Regions from separate parts of the Jeotgalibacillus marinus genome, predicted to be linked through region 1. Evidence: riboswitches for the same ligand, from Rfam matches in the RefSeq annotation. Region 1 holds a riboswitch; the other holds the start of a gene.
What was found. A riboswitch is a leader RNA that binds a small molecule or an ion and turns the genes downstream of it on or off. The one in region 1 is predicted to bind cobalamin.

Region 2: another riboswitch for cobalamin. It lies ahead of AB1471_RS03580 (ABC transporter substrate-binding protein); the one in region 1 lies ahead of AB1471_RS11030 (ribonucleoside-diphosphate reductase subunit alpha).

Annotation. Positions count from the first base shown of each region.
Region 1 covers NZ_JBFMIA010000009.1:80,228-88,295, reverse strand. The annotation lists gene AB1471_RS11030 (ribonucleoside-diphosphate reductase subunit alpha) at 1-2,226, opposite strand, end outside; cobalamin riboswitch at 2,359-2,536, opposite strand; gene AB1471_RS11025 (ArsR/SmtB family transcription factor) at 2,856-3,224, shown strand; gene AB1471_RS11020 (heavy metal translocating P-type ATPase) at 3,230-5,308, shown strand; gene AB1471_RS11015 (ABC transporter ATP-binding protein) at 5,670-6,689, shown strand; gene AB1471_RS11010 (ABC transporter ATP-binding protein) at 6,661-7,689, shown strand; gene AB1471_RS11005 (ABC transporter substrate-binding protein) at 7,686-8,068, shown strand, end outside.
Region 2 covers NZ_JBFMIA010000002.1:115,857-123,924, forward strand. The annotation lists gene AB1471_RS03560 (bifunctional adenosylcobinamide kinase/adenosylcobinamide-phosphate guanylyltransferase) at 1-335, opposite strand, end outside; gene AB1471_RS03565 (cobalamin biosynthesis protein) at 390-551, opposite strand; gene AB1471_RS03570 (adenosylcobinamide amidohydrolase) at 553-2,019, opposite strand; gene AB1471_RS03575 (FecCD family ABC transporter permease) at 2,022-3,077, opposite strand; gene AB1471_RS03580 (ABC transporter substrate-binding protein) at 3,040-3,993, opposite strand; cobalamin riboswitch at 4,244-4,437, opposite strand; gene AB1471_RS03585 (ring-cleaving dioxygenase) at 4,547-5,518, opposite strand; gene AB1471_RS03590 (bifunctional cystathionine gamma-lyase/homocysteine desulfhydrase) at 5,743-6,879, opposite strand; gene AB1471_RS03595 (PLP-dependent cysteine synthase family protein) at 6,882-7,805, opposite strand; gene AB1471_RS03600 (S-ribosylhomocysteine lyase) at 7,806-8,068, opposite strand, start outside.

The DNA.
Region 1 (8,068 bases):
TGACGTAGAACGTACATAGTAGGTTGTCTTTAATCCGGATTCCCACGCGTGTAAATGCAAGTTTAATAGTTCTTTCGCTTTAATATCATTGCGTACATATAAATTAAATGAAATGGATTGATCAATATGTCGCTGGCGTTTAGCATTTTGACGAATGCTCCAGTGCTGATCAAGTGTATAAACAGACTGGTAATACCAGATTGTCTCAGGTCCTAAATCCGGTGCAGTGACTGGAATGCGATAATCTTTTTTCTCCTCTGAATACTGTTTACGGAAAATCGGGTCAATGCTCGCAGTAGATCCCGCAATAATAGAGGTTGATGAATTTGGGGCGACGGCCATCATGTAAGCGTTTCTGACGCCATGCTCAGCAATTTCTTCTTTTAAATGTGTCCAGCGTTCAGACGAGTAGTGGCGTTTCTTGAAATAGTTGCCATTGTGCCATTCGGATCCTTTAAATACAGGATAGGATCCTTTTTCTTTTGACAACGCCAAACTTGCCTTAACGGTTAAATAATTAATCTCTTCATATAAAGTATCGCAATACTCAACGGCTTCATTGGATTCCCAGCGGATCCCTTTACGAGCAAGAAGATGATGCCAACCAAATGTACCAAGCCCGATGCTACGGTATTTTTGATTTGTGATCCGTGCTTGAGGGACAGGTAATGTGTTTTGATCGATTACATTATCAAGCATTCTTACTTGTATTGGGATGAGTCGAGGAAGTACATCCGACAACACGGCTCGTGCTAAGGAAATGGATGACAAGTTACATACGACAAAGTCACCGGGTGTTTTTACCGTAATAATTGATCCGTCTTTGACAAACTCCTCTGACATCGTTGTTGCACTCATATTCTGCATAATTTCTGTACAAAGGTTGCTGCAGTAAATCATGCCTTTATGTGGATTTGGATTCATGCGATTGACCGTATCTCGATAAAACATATAAGGTGTTCCCGTTTCAAGCTGGGAAATCATAATGGATTTCATAATATCGATAGCCGGGATAGTGCGACGAGAAAGAGTTGGGTGCTGTACACACTCTAGATATTTTTGGCGAAAACTTCCGCTGCCTGCTACTTCATCAAAAAAATCTTCAAGTGAATATCCCATGACCTGTCTCACTTCATGAGGATCAAAAAGATGCCATTCCGCACGGGCTTCAACAGCTTCCATAAACAAATCGGGAATAGTCACACCTGTAAATAAATCATGCGTACGCAATCGTTCATCTCCGTTATTTAACCGGACGTCCAAAAAGGACAATATATCTTTATGCCAAACATCCAAATACACGGCAACAGCGCCTTTTCGCTGACCAAGCTGATCTACGCTGACTGCTGTATTATTTAGTTGTTTCATCCAAGGAATTACCCCAGATGAAGTTCCTTTAAACCCTTTAATGTCACTTCCTCGAGATCGTATCTTCCCTAAATAAACTCCGATACCGCCACCGTTTTTACTTAATGTTGCAACATCTGTATTGGAATCAAATATGCTACGTAAATCGTCTTCCACCGTATCAATGAAGCAACTAGATAGTTGTCCATAGCTTTTACCTGCGTTTGATAAAGTTGGTGTTGCAACGGTCATGTAGAGATTTGAAAGTGCCCAGTAGGATTCTTTTACGAGAGATAATCGTTTATCCTTAGGCTCACTCAGCATTAATGTCATCGCAATGATCATAAAACGTTCTTGTGGAAGTTCAAACACTTCCTTCTGACGTGATTTTGTCAAGTAGCGATCAGCTAACGTGATAAGTCCAATGTAAGTAAATAGTTGATCTTTTGCAGGGTCAATGGCTGTGCCAATCTCTTCAATTTCTTCTTTTGAATAGGATTGAAGCAGTTTAGCAGAATATAAGTCTTGATCTGTTAAAGTTTGAATGAGTTCGTAAAATGATCCGTAGGCAAGAGTCGGTTCATGTCCTCTTGATTGAGCTGCCTGGTTATAAAGTACGTCACGATAAAGATCAGCTGCAACAAACGTCCAATCAGGCTCTTCAATTGAAATGCGCTCAAGTGCTGATAAGATCATTAGCTGTGTTGCTTGATGGAGAGAATAATCTTGTCTATGGGTGAGTTGTTGTCTAATTTTTTCGCAAACGAGTTGCGCGTTTAAAGTAGGATAACGCCCTAACTTTTCTTGAAAGTACTCAACTAATTGATCTGTCGACCACGTTTGAAGCCCGTGATAGTGTGGGGAAAGTGTAGTTGTCATAATATATCCTCCGTTCATTCATTTTTACCAAAAAAATCCATAAGAGAGAATGGAAGTAGGATGGTTAAAAGAACAGGAGTCATGAAGAATCCAGTTGCTTCCTCATCCTACCTTCTCAACTCCCGAAGAAGATAGTACGTTACTGAATGGGCAGGTTTCCTGACTCATGCTTCAGCCAATCAACGTCCCTTCCCATGATGGTTTCACAGTGGATTGACGTGATCTAAGCACTTACAGTTGCGGGGACAGTTCTGGTTTTGACCAGATTCCCTTTAAGCCGATATTCGGCACCTATTCAAGTGGAATGCACTATATGTAGTGTTTATATTTATATTTAATACTAAATGTAGTGTTTAGTATAAAGCACAAAGGGTTATTTGACAATAGAAATGTTAATTGTGTATCGGGGAAATGATTGTTTTTTCGACAAGAAAATAGACGTTTGTAAGGGAAATAATCGCGAAAAAAAATTTGCACTTGATTGGTTAGTTTGCTGAGTGAACACGACTGTCAGACAACTGAGCCTCATCCTACCGCCTAATAAACACAAATATTGACATTAACTGTTAACCGTTTTACCCTCCGAGCATACACTATAATCAAATGATCGTTTGAATGAGGTGACCATTTTGACAAAACAGTTAAAGAAAGGCGTAGAAGATTCGTGCGAACAATGTGTATTTGATGAAGATAAAGTAAATGCTGTGAGGCTACGTGTAGGAGAGGTGGCGGGGGTTGAATTGCTATTCAAAGCGCTAGCTGACGCAACTCGACTCAAAATTGCTTTTGCTTTAACCATTGAGAAAGAGCTGTGTGTTTGTGATGTCGCAAACATTATTGGTGCAACAACGGCGACTGCTTCACACCATTTACGATTATTGCGTACGATGGGATTGGCAAAATACCGAAAAGAAGGAAAAAAGGTCTTTTATTCGCTAGCAGATGAACATGTACATCAACTTGTATCCATTGCACTTATTCATGCGAAAGAGGAGTGAAATCGATGCGCGAGCATTATCGGTTAGAAGGACTAACTTGTGCCAGTTGTGCTGCAAAATTCGAGAAAAATGTACGAGAGTTGCCAAAAGTACAAGAAGTTCAAGTGAATTTTGGTGCATCCAAGTTAATGGTTGTAGGAGAAACATCAATCCCAGAACTCGAGCAAGCGGGTGCATTTGATGGAATTAAAGTAAGACATGAAAATGAAAAACCGCCAGAACCACTATCCTTTTGGAAAAATAAAGAGATCCAAACAATGCTGGCTTCTCTTCCCTTTTTAATCGGAGGGTGGGTTGTATTATTACAACAAGGAGAAGACAACATCACAGCCATTCTGCTGTTTAGCTTATCAATCATCATTGGCGGTCATCGCTTATTAAAAACGGGTTTGCTTAATTTAACTCGATTTGAATTTGATATGAAAACGTTAATGACTATTGCCGTGATTGGTGCCGCTATTATTGGTGAATGGGGGGAAGGGGCTGTTGTTGTATTCCTATTTGCAATAAGTGAAGTATTAGAACGATATTCAATGGACCGAGCGAGAAATTCAATACGGTCCCTTATGGAAATCGCACCTCAGCAAGTGACCATTCTTAAAGGCGGTCATGAACAACTTGTTCCAGTTGAAAAGGCATTAATTGGTGATATGATGTTGATTAAACCAGGACAAAAGATCCCTTTAGATGGTGAAGTTGTGAAAGGTTCTTCCTATGTAAATCAAGCAGCGATTACGGGGGAATCTGTTTCGGTACACAAATCAACTAGTGATGAAGTGTTTGCCGGCACGTTAAATGAAGAAGGTGCCCTTGAGGTTAGAGTTACGAAATGGGTGAACGACACAACACTTGCAAAAATTATTCACTTAGTAGAAGAGGCCCAGGCTGAAAAAGCTCCATCTCAAGCTTTTGTTGATCGATTTGCAAAATATTATACACCTGCGATTATGATGATTGCTCTCTTAGTAGCCACGATGCCACCGTTGCTATTTGCGGGTGATTGGTCAGAGTGGATTTATAGAGGTTTAGCCATTCTTGTTGTGGGTTGTCCATGCGCTTTAGTTATTTCAACCCCAGTTGCCATTGTAACGGCGATTGGTCACGCAGCTAAGCAGGGTGTCTTAATAAAAGGTGGTGTTCACCTAGAACAGGCCGGTCGAATTACGACTGTAGCTTTTGATAAAACAGGGACGTTAACAGAAGGTCGTCCAAAAATCACTCATGTTGAAGCTTTCTCAACCATGAACGAAGAAGAAATAGTATCCTATGCTGCTGCAATCGAACGGTTTTCACAGCATCCATTGGCTCTTGCTGTCATAGATAGAGCAAAAGGGTTACCCGTGTTACAAGCAGAAGACTTTCAATCGATCACTGGTAAAGGCGTTCAAGCGACCATTGATGGGAAAGAATATTGGGTTGGACGGTCAAATGACTTCAAAGAACTACCATTGGAAGTAAATGAAGCAATTCAAACGCTAAGAGAAGATGGTCAAACGGTGATGCTCTTTGGGCAAGGAGATACCATACTTGGGTGTCTAGCTGCAGCGGATTCCGTACGATCTGAAAGTGAATCAATTGTTCAAGCGCTTCATAAAGAAGGGGTTACCAACACGGTAATGTTGACTGGTGATCACACGCTGTCCGCTTCAGCAATTGGTAAAAAACTTGGTATTAAGACGGTTGAAGCCAATCTTTTACCAGAGGAGAAGCTTGATAAAATTCGTAATCTGCAACAATCACATGGGAAAGTCGCGATGATTGGGGATGGAGTAAACGATGCACCTGCTTTAGCAACTGCGGACGTAGGAATCGCTATGGGTGGTGCTGGAACAGATACTGCGCTAGAAACAGCGGATATTGCACTCATGTCAGATGATCTCCATCAGCTACCTGCAACCATTCGACTTAGTCGTAAAACATTGAAAATCATTAAACAAAATGTAGCTTTTGCTTTAGGGTTAAAAGTGTTAGCCTTGCTGTTAATTATTCCAGGTTGGTTGACGTTATGGTTAGCCATATTTGCCGATATGGGTGCAACATTGATCGTTGTATTCAACTCATTGCGTCTGATCAATAGGAAGTAAACTTATTTCGTTGTTATTGAAGAAAACGAGGGACAGTAAAGGCGAAAAGTGAATTCATTATTAAAAAAGCAGCCAATTGGCTGTTTTTCGCTTTTATTATAATGAAATAATTATTGATGAGAGAGAGATTACTAATTTAATAGGGTTTCTAATCAAGTCAATTCATTGATATAGGGAAAAAAATTATCTGATTTTAAGAAATAACATCATCAGTAAACAGAATTATTTAATAATTTCGACAAAAATGAACAGAAAGTATTGAAATAATCTTGTAACCTCGTATAATAAGATTTAATAAAAACAGAAAATAATTTATATTAGAAAAATAAAAAATATTCGTTAAATTAAAAGGTGGGGGCATATGAGCAGTGAAGAACCAGTTTTAGAGGTTAAGGGACTTAGAGTTTCATTTTTTACTGACGACGGTGAAGTTCCTGCTGTTGATGAAATAGACTTTTATGTAAGGAAAGGAGAAGTTCTTGGCGTCGTTGGAGAATCCGGTTGTGGTAAGAGTGTAACCTCATTATCAGTGATGGGATTGATCCCGAGTCCGCCTGGAAAAATTATAGGTGGAGAAATTAAGCTTAACGGTGAAGAACTTACGACAGCTTCTGAAAAAAGAATGAGACAAATTCGTGGAAACGATGTGGCCATGATTTTCCAAGAGCCGATGACATCACTAAATCCATTATTCACCATAGGTAACCAGTTAATGGATGCGACGCTTATACATAAAAAAGGAAACAAAAAACAAGCCGAAAAACGTGCAATTGACATGCTAAAACTTGTTGGCTTGCCTCGAGCAGAAGAAATGATGAAAGAGTATCCACATCAACTTTCTGGTGGTATGAGACAGCGTGTCATGATCGCCATGGCAATGGTGTGCGATCCGAAACTTCTAATTGCTGACGAACCAACAACGGCATTAGATGTCACCATTCAAGCTCAAATTTTAAAATTGATGAAACAATTAAACGTTGAATTAAATACAGCCATTATGATGATCACCCATGATCTTGGCGTTGTTGCCGAGACTTGTGAACGAGTAGTAGTAATGTACGCAGGAAAAGTGGTGGAAAATGGTTTAGCGGTTGATATCTTTAAAGATCCACAGCATCCATACACACGTGGACTCATACAGTCCATACCAGATATGCGCCACAAAAAGCAACGTTTGTATTCCATTCCAGGAAACGTTCCACGACCAGGATCGATCAAACAGGGCTGTCGATTTGCAGCCCGTTGTGAATTTGCATTTGATCGATGCTTGCAGGAGGATCCACCGTTGTATAACACAGCGGAGGAGCGTTCAACGCGATGCTTCTTATTTGATAGCAAGGAGGACACGGTGAATGACGAGAGAGCCACTGTTACGAGTTAAAGGGTTAAAAAAGCATTTTCCCATTCGCGGCGGATTACTGGGGAAAGAAGTAGGTCAGGTAAAAGCTGTAGAGGGAGTTTCTTTCACTGTACAAAAAGGTGAAACACTTGGGATTGTTGGAGAATCAGGTTGTGGAAAATCTACAACTGGACGAATGCTTCTTCGACTCATTGAACCTACTGAGGGAAAGGTGTTTTTTGAGGGGAAAGATGTGACAAGTCTTTCGAAAAATGAGTTAAGAAAAATGAGACGTGACATGCAGATGGTCTTTCAAGATCCATTTGCTTCTTTAAACCCTAGGCACACAGTTGAGAAAATTTTAGAGGAGCCGTTGAAGGTTCATGGGATTGGTACGGCTGCAGAACGCAAAAAGCGTGTAAAAGAGTTGCTGGAAATTGTCGGATTGAGCAGTTACCATGCAAAACGTTATCCACACCAATTTAGTGGTGGGCAGAGACAACGTATCGGAATTGCTCGAGCCTTGATGACGCGACCAAAGTTAATTATTGCCGACGAGCCAGTGTCAGCGCTTGATGTATCCATCCAATCACAAGTATTAAATTTGATGCAGGATTTACAAAAAGAATTTCAGCTGACGTATATCGTGATCGCGCATGATCTCGGTGTCGTTCGTCACATAAGCGATCGTGTTGGCGTGATGTATTTAGGGAAAATGGCAGAGCTAACAACGAGTGAAAAGTTGTATGATAAGCCGCTGCATCCATATACACAGGCCTTGTTATCTGCTGTACCCATTCCTGATCCATTGTATGAAAAGGAGTCCATTGTTCTTCAGGGAGATATTCCGAGCCCGTCGAATCCTCCTTCTGGTTGTATATTCCATACAAGATGTCCATTAAAAATGGACATTTGTGAAAAGGCTGTTCCGCAATTGATGGAACATGAAGAAGGGCATTACGTTGCTTGTCATCTTTATTCTGAGGAAGGGCAGGCAGCGAGTCAAAATAAAGAGATACATAAGGAGGAAATGACAGTATGAGTAAGAAATCTTGGTTGTTTTTTGTTCTTTTATTAACTGTATCAATCGCTTTAATTGCTTGCTCAAGTGATGATGAGGAATCGAGCGAAGAAGGTGGTGGAGAAGGTACTGCTGAAGAAGGCGGAAGTGATGCAGAAGATACGTTAGTATTTGGTCGCGGTGGTGACTCAGTTGCTCTAGATCCAATTATGGTTACGGATGGTGAGTCACTTAAAGTAACGAGAAACCTTTTTGAAACACTTGTAGAGTTTGGTCGTGACGACACAACAATCAATCCTGGTCTAGCAGCTGAACACGCTGTTTCCGAAGATGGATTAACGTATACGTTTAATCTTCAAGAGGGTGTAACATTCCATGATGGAGAGCCATTTAACGCAGC
Region 2 (8,068 bases), on a different contig from region 1:
TGCGATTTTTTATCTGTTTCATCAAACCGCTGCATGAGTTCGTTAGTAAGCCATGTGGTGAGACAATCCCAGACGACAACGTCACTCGGTTGAAGCTTATGTGTGCAACTCATAAGATCCACTGGCTGTTCGATAGTGATCCATTGTTGATTCATGCGATCTACTTTGTGTCGATTGATCCGATTTTTCATTTCTTCATCTAACGCCACGCCAGATGCAATATAAATGAGCCTACTGTTTTCTGCATCAGCCAAAAGGATAGCTTGTTTTTCTGTCCAGCTTGTTTTTCCGCTACGTACTCCACCTATTACTGTGATGATTCCTCCTGAATCCATGCTGTCACCGCCTGTAGTAAACGATCATTTTGCTCTCTTGTTTTGATACCTGCTCTAGCCAATGTTTAACTTCCTATGTTTGCCCCTATTCATTCTTCTCTCAGAAAACATGATCAATGAGCCAATCCATCTTACAGGATGTGGCCAATTAGGCGGATCCCCAATGAATCGATCAGCAATGAGTGCGATGATCACGGCTAATAGATGAACAAGCATGCTATAAATGCTTCTTCCGCTTTGAATACTGTTGAATGGCTTCTGTGGTGCATAGAACAACACCTTTACCAATCATTTTTCCTAGATCGGTGATGGGACCTGCGTATTGAACACTATTTCCTGACTGAGTGGCGGCAACCATCACACTATCCGTCGCGGTGCCTGTTGCTAGCGTATTCGTAAGCGGGTCTTTAACGTCTGCGTGCTGCAGTGCTTTCACTTTAGCCTCTGTCACTGTCATCATCGCTTGAATAAATGCCTCATCAGATAGCTTCCCGTTCACAAAGAGCCAGATATTGATTGTACCTATTGAAGATGGGTGCTCTCTTTCATGCGCTAGTGCAACATCGACTGCATTTCCAACGCCTGCTGTAACAGCAATCACAATAGAAAGCTCCTGCGTTTTGAATTCCTTTATGACAACATCCTCTACCATCACAGCCGTCATCATCCCGACCGTGTCGGAAGGATTCCATCCCCATTCACCCGCATAGTTACACATGTCCTGATAACTATCATCACACTGATAATCCATTGGGACGTGACGATTAACAAAATGACGGTGCCATCCTAAACCTGGCCCAATTACTGCCGATGACAGCGTTTTTAAAGGTTGTGGCGCGGTCAAATGCACGTGATCAGAGGAAATATGAAAAAGGTCTTTCGTAATGAAGTCATCCCCACTTTGACCGTGTTTTGGAAGCAAAGTAACTTGTGGCTTAGGCAATTCCGGATGCGCTTGCGTGTGAATACGAGCTTGATATACTTGTTCAACCGTTTCTTTTTTCAATACAGCGCCTGGTGAAGCCAACTTTACCGTTTCTCCATGATGAAGCAACAGTAGACGATCACAATACAAGGATGCCACATTTAAATCATGAAAAATCGAAATCACCGTGAGCTCGTGCGAAGTCGTCCATTCCTTTAATAAATCTAACAGCTGTTTTTGGTATGACAAATCTAAATGATTCGTTGGCTCATCAAGCAAGAGAAGCTTAGGTTCTTGTGCTAAAGCTTGTGCCAAGAAAACACGCTGACGCTCTCCACCTGATAAATCCTGAATCGAATGTTTTTCAAATTGAAGAACGCCCGTTTGTTCCATCGCATCGATCACTGCTTTTTCATCTTGCTCCGTCCATGGAGCGAACATTCCCTTTTGATGTGGATATCGACCCATACATACCGTTTCACGAACGGTGTAATCAAATGCATGGCTATGAAGCTGAGGAAGAACAGCAATCTCTTTCGCCAATTGCTTTGAGGAATAATCGCTAAGCTTGAGTCCTTTAAAAGAAATGGTCCCTTCTTGAGGAGGTAATAACCCACTGATCAGCTTCATCAGTGTCGTTTTGCCACTGCCGTTGGGGCCTAATATGCCAAGTATCTCCTGTTGTTGTAAATGGAAGGATATATTTTTCACTACGATCTGTTCTCCATACCCTCCACTTACACCTGTCACATTTAGCATCGCTATCCTCTTCTTTCTTTTCGTTGTGTGATCAAAATATAACCAAATACCGGTGCACCAATCAATGCGGTAATAACGCCAATTGGAAGCTCAGTTGGCGACAAGATCGTTCGTGCGATCAAATCACACACGATCAATAAGCTTGCCCCATTAATCATCGAAAGCGGCAGGACATGACGATGGTCAGCCCCCCAGGCTGTTCTTACCATATGCGGAACGACTAATCCAACAAAGCCAATCGTTCCAGATACTGCTACAGCAGCACCCGTCAATAATGAACCCGACACTAACACAATGTATTTTCGGAGCTGAACATTCACCCCAAGATGGTGTGCACGTTCTTCACCAAATGCCATGGCATTCAATTCTCTTGCGTTCCACATCAACAACATAGACCCAATCACAAAAAACGGAGCGATTAAGTGAATATATTCCCAGCCTCGCATCGAAACACTACCGAGAAGCCAAGTAATAATTTGTCGAAGGTCTTCGCCAGACAACGTAATCATAAGTGATAAAGTGGACCCTAAAAAAGAACTAAAGATAATTCCGGTTAAAATAATCGTTTCCATTTTCATAGCCCGATCAACATACCGAGCAAAGCTTAGAACAATCATTAATGTCAGTATTGCGGCAAGAATACTTACTGTTGGTAAAGTAAATCTTCCTAGACCAGGTAGCGTTAGGCCTAAGAAGATCGTCATTACCGCACCCACTGAAGCACCCGAAGAAACACCTAATGTGTACGGATCGGCTAATGGGTTTTTCAGCAAACCTTGAAAAGATGCACCCGCAACCGCCAAAGATGCACCTACTAAAGCCGCTAATACTACACGAGGAAAACGAATATACAGCACAATCGTCGTGAACATCGGTTCAATTCCCTCATAAGTGCCAAAAAGAGTGCCCCCAAAAATTTGGAGCATCTCTTTTAATGGTACCTGCACCGTTCCTACTGTGATCGCTAGACAAAAAGCGAACACTAATAAAAGCGCTGACAGTACATATCCTACCCATATCTTACTCACTGAAAATGTCCGGATAAATCGCTTCAGCAAGTTCTTGTGCACCTTCTACTAGTCTAGGGCCTGAACGATTAACCGGATCAGAGGAAACTTCTTGAATATCTTCATTTTGAACAGCCGTTAAATCACTAAAGCTGCCATGTGTTAACCATTCTTGCGTCAGATTTTCCTCATAATACCCAGATGTAACAACAACGGTATCAGGGTTAAGACGTACGATTTCTTCTTCAGCGAGCATTGGGAAACCATCTTGTTCCCCTGCAGCATTATCAGCTTGAATCAAATCAAGCATCTCTTGCATAAATGTATCGTTTCCAGCTACATAAACATCCGGCATTTGCGAAACAGCAATTAACACCTTTTTACGATCTGCTTCTTCAACCGTTGCTGCTTTTTCTTCAATTTCAGCAAAGCCATCCTGCATATCCTCGATCACTTGCTCCGCTTCTGTCACTTTACCAGTCACTTTACCAATCGTATCGATCGTGTCATATACCTGATCAAATGATGTCGCATTTTCAATTACCACGACTGTAATCCCTGCATCTTCAATCTGCTTGAGACCGTCTTCTTGCGTTGAATTAGAATCATGAGCCAATACTACATCTGGTTGAAGTGAAATAATTTTCTCAACGTTAAATTCCATACCACCGATTTTTTCTACGTCCTCTGCTTCTTCAGGGTAGTTATCAAAATCGGAAACACCAACAATCTCTTCATCTAAGCCAAGTGCATACACAATCTCTGTATTACTCGGGATCATAGATACGATTGCTTTCGGCTCTTCGTCAATCGTAACCTCTTCACCAGTTGCATCTGTAATCGTTACAGGAAAGGCTGTTTCTACACTTTGCTCTGAATCACTTCCTGTTTCAGTATCCGGATCACCGCATGCTGCTAAAAGTCCTAATGCGACTAGTAAACTAATCATCCATTTCCAATTCTTCATTTCTTCTCCTCCTAAAATAAAGTCTACAAAACGTTCATTCAAACAGACAGATCAGGTTCAATCTGTCCTTTGTCCTAAAACCTATGTAAATGGGGGAAGCATGTTATTATGCCTGATCGAGCGAGGACAACCTTCTTTTTGAACATAAAAAAACACCTCACCAGTCGGAGATGTTGGGTTGCACGAAGAATCGTATGGCTTTTTGCTCATCAAACGAAGCCTGCAACACCGACCTATCCTCGTAGGTTTTTATGATGTGGGAATGTAGGCAGGTTTCCTGGCTTATGGTCAATGTTCATCGCCCCTTCCCATAGCATACTTGCTACAGTGGTCATCAGCAATTCACTCCCATTTTACAGTGGCGGGACCGCGCTGGATTTTCACCAGCTTCCCTTTTAACTCCTTGTCGTTAAACGCAAGAGCACCTACATCCGTCCATATGAAATGTTTTTCCATTATCATTATAGCGAAAATTCGACAATCTCGCACGATAATAATAAAAAACTCTGCTAAAAGATGTAAAATCCTTTTAGCAGAGCGGAAATAATGTAGATTAATTTTCAATTTTGAGCGGACGAAGTGATGCTTCAATTTCTTTTCTGCGCGGCTCCAAGAATGGTGGCAGCGCTAATGATTCACCTAGTTGATCCATCTCTTCATCTGTTGCAAATCCAGGCTGATCAGTTGCTAATTCAAACAAAATGCCATTTGCTTCTCGGAAGTAAATGGAGCGGAAATAGAATCGATCCACTTCACCTGATGTTTGCAAACCGAAGCTACGCAAGTGATCATCCCATTTATCATAATCCTCATACGTTGGAATACGGAATGCCACGTGATGCACACTTCCACGACCCGGACGCTCAGGTGGTAGATCAGGACGCTCTTCAATATGAACCTCTGCACCCGTTCCACCTTCAGCAACGGACATGACTTGAATCGCAGGAAAATCACCCGCATTTGATGGATATTCGCCAATTTTTTTAAATCCAAGCACTTTCTCTAATATTTCTATTGTGCGATCAGCATAACGAACCGTTAATGTTACAGGACCAAGTCCAATAATCGCATGCTCAGCTGGCACGTCTGCTCCTGTCCAAGGAACACCTGGTGCAACGCCATCTTCACCATTATCGGCAACAAGCATTAAACGAGATCCTTCATTATCTTCAAAATAAAGAGTATCGCGATTCGCTCGTTTAGTAATATCCTCATGCTTTACATGTAACGATTGGAATCGTTCTTTCCAATAATGAAGCGAATTCGTAGTTGCTACACGAAACGCCGTATTTGAAATACTAGATACTCCAGGATACGTACGGCCTGCCATCGGAATATCAAAATATGTCATATCCGTCCCAGCACTTCCAACCGCGTCCGCATAAAACAAATGATACGAAGATGTATTATCTTGATTCACCGTTCTTTTCACCAAACGCATCCCCAAAATCCGCGTAAAGAAATCATAATTCTCTTCTGCCTGCCCTGTAATCGCCGAAACGTGATGAATTCCTGTTACTTTCATTAAAAACACTCCCTCTATCATTTTATCTTGAATTCGAGATATTTGATTTTATTATAAATGATTTTGTGAGAGAATGCAAGTAGTGAGAGTGGTCGCACATGCTCACATTTCGGGTGAGAATTCTTACATTTCGGCACAGGATTCACATATGTCCCACGCTCGATACATATTCATTCTCCCCCAAAAGAGCCGCCATGCGATCCTTTCTATTCCACTCTTATACCTTAAGCTAATGCCTGCTCCAAATCTTCCAACAAGTCTTTAATGTCTTCGATACCAACAGAAATTCGCACGAGTCCGTCTGTGATACCTAGTTCCGCACGGCGTTCTTGCGGGATGGAAGCATGTGTCATTCGTGCTGGAACAGAGATTAAGCTTTCTACTGCACCTAGGCTTTCTGCCAGTGTAAAATAGCGTAGTTTTTTTAATACTTGATCTGCTTTTTCTCCACTGCCTACATCAAATGAGATTATGCCGCCAAAGCCGCGTGATTGTTTGTTCGCTATCTGGTGACCTGGGTGTGATTTGATGCCTGGATAGTGAATGGTCGAAACACCCTTATGATTTTCTAAGAACTTGACTATTTCTTTTGCATTTACTTCGTGTTCTTCCATACGAATACCTAGCGTTCTCAAGCCACGGATCAACAACCATGAATCCTGTGGTCCGAGCACTGCGCCTACAGAGTTTTGTACGAAATGAATCTCTTCCGCAAGTGCTGCAGAATTGACAACAACAAGCCCTGCGACAACGTCACTGTGACCGCCGATGTATTTTGTTGCACTGTGAACAACGATGTCTGCTCCGTGATCAAGTGGCGTTTGCCAATATGGCGTTGTAAATGTATTATCAACAATCGTTAATAATCCATGCTCCTTTGCAACATTTGATACAGCTTCAATGTCTGTTACCTTTAAAAGTGGATTCGTTGGTGTTTCAATAAACACTGCTTTTGTATTGTCTTGAATCGCAGCAACCACATTGTCAAGTTTGCTTGTGTCGACAAAGGTTGATGTGATACCCAAACGGTTCATCACCTTTGTCATGACGCGGTACGTTCCACCGTAGACGTCATCTGTTAACACGATATGTGATCCTGCTCCAAACATCATCATGACAGAGCTGATCGCAGCCATTCCTGAGCCAAACGCAAATCCTGCATGTCCATTCTCAATGTCTTTGATTAGTTCTTCTAACGCGTGACGAGTTGGGTTGCTAGTACGAGAGTATTCGTAACCTTGACGCAAACCTCCGACGCCATCTTGCTTATACGAGCTAACTTGATAAATTGGTGTTGAAACAGCTCCTGTTGTTTCGTCTCCGAAAACACCACCATGAATTAGTTTCGTTTTTGGTTGCATATCTATTTTCCACCTTTATATATATTCTGGCTTAAGTAACGCTCACTACTATCCGCAAAAACGGTCACAATGTGGCTGCCCGGTGCACTCACTTCCGCTTCCTTCAGAGCTGCATGAAACGCTGCACCTGAAGAGCTTCCAACGAGTAATCCTTCTTTTGCTGCGAGCTCTTTGACCCAGTAAAATGCATCAACATCATCTACTGTATGAATGCCGTCAAAATAACTCCGGTCCATATAGTCGGGCAAGAACTCCATACCGATGCCTTCCGTTTTATGTGGACCTGATTCGCCGCCATTGATGGTTGACCCCTCAGGTTCTACAATGACCGTTTTTACGTCAGCCTTTTGATCTTTTAAATAGCGGGCTGTGCCCATAAAGGTGCCGCCAGTTCCAGCACCTGCTAAAAACACATCCACCTTACCGTCTAAATCACGCCAAATTTCTGGACCCATCGTTTTGTAATAGGTCATAGGATTCGCTGGATTGCCAAACTGAGCAGGGGAAAATGATCCTTCGATTTCTTTTACAAGCTGTTCAGCTTTTGCAATTGCACCCTTCATGCCTTCTTCAGTCGGTGTATTTACAACGGTTGCACCAAGAACACGCATCAGCGTTTGTTTTTCCACACTGAACTTTTCTGGTACAACAAACATGACGTTAAAGCCGCGACCAACTGCTGCAAGTGCGAGCCCAATGCCTGTGTTGCCGGCTGTTGGCTCAATTATCGTGCCTCCTGCCTGCAATTTACCGCCCGCGATTGCATCTTCTAAAAGCTCCATGCCAAGTCGATCTTTGACACTGCCTCCAGGATTAAAAAATTCCAATTTCGCAAAAATGCGCGACTTATTCGGAATGTCAATATTCGTTATTTCAACGATCGGCGTATTGCCAATCAATTCTTGGACATTTTTTGCGATATTCATTTATGCTTCCTCACCAAATACGTTCTTCCACTCATCACGTTTTGTTAGCATGTCACGAGCGATGTCTTTCGCACCTTCTAGACTGTGATTGGCTGCCCATCCGCATTGTACTTCGTTACAAGCTGGTACCTCGCTAGCTTCAAGCACGTCATTTAACGTTTTTTCTATGACAACTAACACTTCATCGTAATCATTATGGTTAATAACGGATAAATAAAAGCCTGTTTGGCAACCCATTGGACCGATGTCGATCACGTTTGTCA